2 regions of the Lactobacillus sp. N54.MGS-719 genome follow, and region 1 is predicted to be linked to the other one. Evidence: predicted binding sites of a transcription regulator. Region 1 holds the regulator's gene; the other holds the start of a gene.

What was found. Region 1 encodes LexA, which represses DNA repair genes until DNA is damaged. Its sites were predicted from a motif close to CNAACANNTGTTNG; they were not measured.
Region 2: the regulator LexA is predicted to act here: its motif matches at 1,374-1,387, upstream of recA (recombinase RecA).

What each region holds. Positions count from the first base shown of each region.
Region 1 covers NZ_LARO01000001.1:59,155-61,568, reverse strand. The annotation lists gene WS44_RS00335 (ABC transporter transmembrane domain-containing protein) at 1-378, opposite strand, end outside; gene WS44_RS00330 (YneF family protein) at 462-680, opposite strand; gene WS44_RS00325 (DUF896 domain-containing protein) at 746-1,009, opposite strand; gene lexA (transcriptional repressor LexA) at 1,161-1,787, shown strand; gene WS44_RS00315 (SGNH/GDSL hydrolase family protein) at 1,822-2,414, opposite strand, start outside.
Region 2 covers NZ_LARO01000005.1:61,350-63,763, reverse strand. The annotation lists gene rny (ribonuclease Y) at 1-96, opposite strand, end outside; gene recA (recombinase RecA) at 212-1,306, opposite strand; gene pgsA (CDP-diacylglycerol--glycerol-3-phosphate 3-phosphatidyltransferase) at 1,495-2,055, opposite strand; gene WS44_RS01900 (helix-turn-helix domain-containing protein) at 2,078-2,414, opposite strand, start outside.

The DNA.
Region 1 (2,414 bases):
TGCAGTCACATCGTTAGTTGCATGGGCCATCAAGTCACCGGTTCGGTGGCGCTGATAAAATGTTCTGTCCATGATCATAAAGTGGTCGAACAGTTTAGAACGCATTTGTCGTTCTAGTTCTGCGGCCCCGCCCCAAATTTGCTTACGCCAAAAGTAGCGCAAAATATATAAAACGAAGGCGGCAGCTAACACAGCTAGAATCAACATTCCATATTGCCCCCATGAGATGTGACCTTGATCCAGCTGATCCGCCATCAGTCCTAATACTCTTGGCGGAATTAAGTTGGCTAAAGAGGTTAAAGCAAGAAAAGTAATTCCGATAATATAACGTTTCCTTTCTTGTTTAAAAAACCAACCCAGTTTTTTAAATATGTTCATTTACTCACTCCATTCTTTAAAAAGAACACCAAAAAAGACGAAGGAATAATCCTTCGCCTTAACACCACAAAATAATCTAATAATTACTTTTGTTGATGCTTCATCATGTTCATTACTTGATGAACCTTCTTATTAGAAGGTTTTTGTCCCATTTGAGACATCATAGCAACGATCATATCTTCACTAATAGGAGGATTTTCCTTAAAGTATTTCTTCATGTATGCTCTTGCACCATAAAAACCTGCTGTTGCACCAACTAAAAGTGCAATAATAATCAAAAATATTGCTAAACCTAAATTCATATTATATCCTCCATCTAACTAACAATAATATCTTACATAATTTTTCACTTTTTTAAAAGGCTTAATTAATCTTTTCTAAGACCTTTTCTTCTTTGAGCGCGTTTAGCTCTTTCAGAAGTAACTTCTTTACCATTCTTATCGATGATTACCATATCCTCGACATCTTGCTTAAAAGCAGCTCTGAAGTTTGCGATAAATTTCTTATGAAGTTCCTTACGCTCTTGTTCCTCTGCAGGTGTTAAGCCTTCTCTTTCCTTCTTGTGGTAAAGTTCATTAATGCGATCAGTTACCTTTTTTTCTTCTTCTTTACTCATAATATCTTTATTCATAATATCCACCTCACATTGACAATCATTAGTCTACCTTATTTTTAAACTAAAAAAAAGGTATAATTCTTAGAACGCTTGTTTGAGATTATTTGATTTTTCTGTTAAAATTACTTATAAGAATAAATAACTAAAATTAACGGAGAAAATGAAAATGCCTAAGAAAAACAGTGAAACTAAACAATTAGAAATTTTACGCTATATTTATGACACTGTCGAACATCGCGGCTTCCCACCTACAGTGCGTGAGATTTGTACCGCAGTTAATCTATCTTCAACTTCAACTGTCCACGGACATTTAGCTCGTCTTGAGCGCAAGGGCTTATTAATTAAGGACGCTACTAAGCCACGTGCCTTAGAAATTACCCCTGAAGGTAAAGATGCCCTTGGCATTAAGCCAAAGGAAATTCCAGTTGTCGGCGTGGTTACCGCAGGTCAACCAATCCTTGCAGTACAGGACATTGATGAATACTTCCCACTTCCACCAGATTTGGAAAATGATGCTGGTGAACTCTTCATGCTTAAGGTTCACGGTGAAAGTATGATCAACGCTGGTATTCTTAATGGCGATAGCGTCATTGTCAGAAAACAAAATTCAGCTAACAACGGTGAAATTGTTGTTGCTATGACCGAAGAAAATGAAGCCACAGTTAAGCGTTTCTACAAGGAAAACGGTCATTACCGCCTCCAACCTGAAAATGATACTATGGATCCAATCATTTTGCCAAAGGTAAGCATTTTGGGTAAGGTTGTTAGCCTTTACCGTAACAATATTGATTAATAATATTCACGAAATAAGCTAAATTGAATTTAGCTTATTTTTTTAGCAAAAGATTGTTTAGTTGCTCTTCAAATAAAGGCATCCATTTCTCTAAATAGCCAGCACGCGTTGGATGGATTTCATCAGCCATATAAAGTGAATCTTGCTTTTTAAATTCGGAATTATGATAAAGATCCAGTACTTGAACTCCCCATTTTTTAGCAAGTTCAAGCGTACTATCTACCATTTGTTCATACAAATTACTTTCAAAGTATGGATTGGTATAAATCAAAATAGGACAATCCCACTTTTTGTGTGCTTCATTGACGATATACTCAATAGAACCAATAATGGTTTGCGTATCAAAAGTATCATCTGAACTGATTTTACCCAGTTTTTGATTGGTATTGGCATCATTAGTTGACAGTTGCAAGACAAGCATGTCTGGCTTATCTTCTTTAAGCTCTTCCTTAAAACGGGCAACGTATGAGTCACCATGATAGCTTGTATCTTGATCTACCAAAGTCGTGCCATTTTCAGCATCTTTAATAGCGTCGATTCCGTCTTTCTTCCATAAATAATCTACAAATGATTCACCTAAGGCACCAAAGCCAAAAGTAACTGATGAACCTAAGAACAAAATCTTCT
Region 2 (2,414 bases), on a different contig from region 1:
TTCCCAAGAATGCTTACGAATTGCATAACCAATGCCTGTACCCACCAAAAGTGAAACAATGGCAGTTGCGACGGGAATCATAATTATTGTATTCATGATTACTATCGCCTTTTTTTAGAATTATTCACACAACTTTTATGATAAAGAACCTATGAGTCCATGTCAATCATGATAAAAAACCTTGGAATAAATTCCAAGGTAAAGACTAATATTATTTAGTTTTTTCAGCATCTTTGGCATCAGATTCTTTTTGTTGTGCTTCTTCATGCTTTTCCTTGATCTTTTCAGGATTCTCGCGATCAGCAATTGACTTTTCGTCAATTCCATAAGCCTTACGAACCTGTTCTTGAATATCTTGATAAATATCTGGGTGATCTTCAAGATACTTCTTGGCATTCTCACGCCCTTGGCCAATTCGGTCATTCTTGTATGAGTACCATGAACCAGCCTTATCAATAATATCCTTGTCGGTAGCCATATCAAGCAATTCACCACTTTGTGAAATACCCTTGCCATACATGATATCAACTTCGGCAACCTTGAATGGTGGAGCAACCTTATTCTTAACAACCTTAATCTTAACGCGGTTACCAAGAACATCACCTGATTGCTTAATTTGTTCTGCTCTTCTTACTTCAAGACGAATAGTTGAGTAGAACTTAAGTGCTCGACCACCTGGTGTGGTTTCAGGGTTACCAAACATGACACCAACTTTTTCACGGATCTGGTTAATAAAGATCGCAATTGTCTTAGTCTTAGAAATGGTACCTGATAATTTACGCAAAGCTTGACTCATCAAACGAGCTTGCAAGCCGACGTGAGCATCCCCCATCTCACCTTCAATTTCGGCACGTGGTACTAAGGCAGCTACAGAGTCAACTACCACAATGTCAATCGCACCACTGGAAATCAAGGTATCGGCAATTTGCAAACCTTCTTCACCAGTATTAGGTTGTGAAAGAATCAATGAATCAATGTCCACGCCCAAAGCTTCTGCGTAAGCCGGATCCATTGCGTTTTCGGCATCGATATAAGCAGCTGTTCCGCCACGTTTTTGCACTTCAGCAACTGCATGAAGGGCTACAGTAGTCTTACCAGATGATTCTGGACCATAAATTTCGATAATTCTGCCACGAGGATAACCACCAACACCAATAGCGGCATCTAAGGCAAGTGAACCGGTTGGCACTGTTGAAATTTGCGTATCTGCTTTTTCACCCATACGCATAACGGCACCTTTTCCAAAGTTCTTTTCAATTTTCTTAAGAGCTGCGTCTAATGCAGCTTGCTTTTCATCTTTGGCCATTGCTACCTCCTAAATTTTCGTACTTAATAATTATACTTTGTTCAACAACCAATTTGCAAGCAAAATGCAAACGAATGTTCAAATCATTTTCCCCACACTTTTTATTACGCAAAAAAGGCTCATTTTTTTCTGAGAAAATAAAAAAAGAAGCAAAAACTTGCTTCTTTTAATCAATTATTAATAATCTATTACATTGAACCCTTGAATACGCCCCATGATTGGTGGAAGTAGTCGTAACCTGAGTAAATAGTAAAGATCAATGCTAAGTAAAGTAAGATAGTACCAATGTACCAGAAGTTACCAATCAACAAGAAAATGATTGAAAGCATTTGGCAAGTGGTCTTAATCTTACCTGGCATCTTAGCTGCCAAAACTTGGCCTTTGTTTTCTGCCAAGATTAAACGCAAACCAGTAACTGCTAATTCACGGCAAACGATAATTGCTACAACCCATGCTGGAGCAAGCTTTAAGTCAACTAAGTAAATAAATGCAGTCATAGTTAACATCTTGTCTGCCAATGGGTCAGCAAACTTACCAAAGTTAGTAACCATGTTACGTGAACGAGCAATATGACCGTCAAACCAGTCGGTTGCTGAAGCAATTGCGAATACGATCGCAGCAATTACTCTACTCCAGTAAACGGTGTAACCTGCAGCTACCGTATGTGCATCCCCACCAAAAATTATAATTAACATAAATACTGGAATCAAAAAGATTCTAAATACAGTAAGTTTATTAGGTAAATTCATTATTCTTTACTTCTCCTAAGCCTTAATTACCATTGTTTCCGTTGTCGCCACCGCTGTTGTTACCACCAGCGTTACCTTGGGTAGTAGTTGATGATTGCGCAGCAGATGATTGTTGTGTTTGTCTGCTTTGTTCATTAGCTTGACTACTTTGAGTAGTTGATGATTGCGTACGGCTACTTTGAGTTTCAGTTCTACTAGTAGTGGTTGTGCTACTTTGAGTTTGGCTGCTTTGAGTATTTGAACCACCGTTGTTAGTAGAATTGTTATCGTTTGTGTTGTTTGAATCGTTTTGGGTATTAGAATTGTGTGAAGTTCTCTTAGCCTTACCAATCAACAAAGTAATGGTACGGTATGCATTG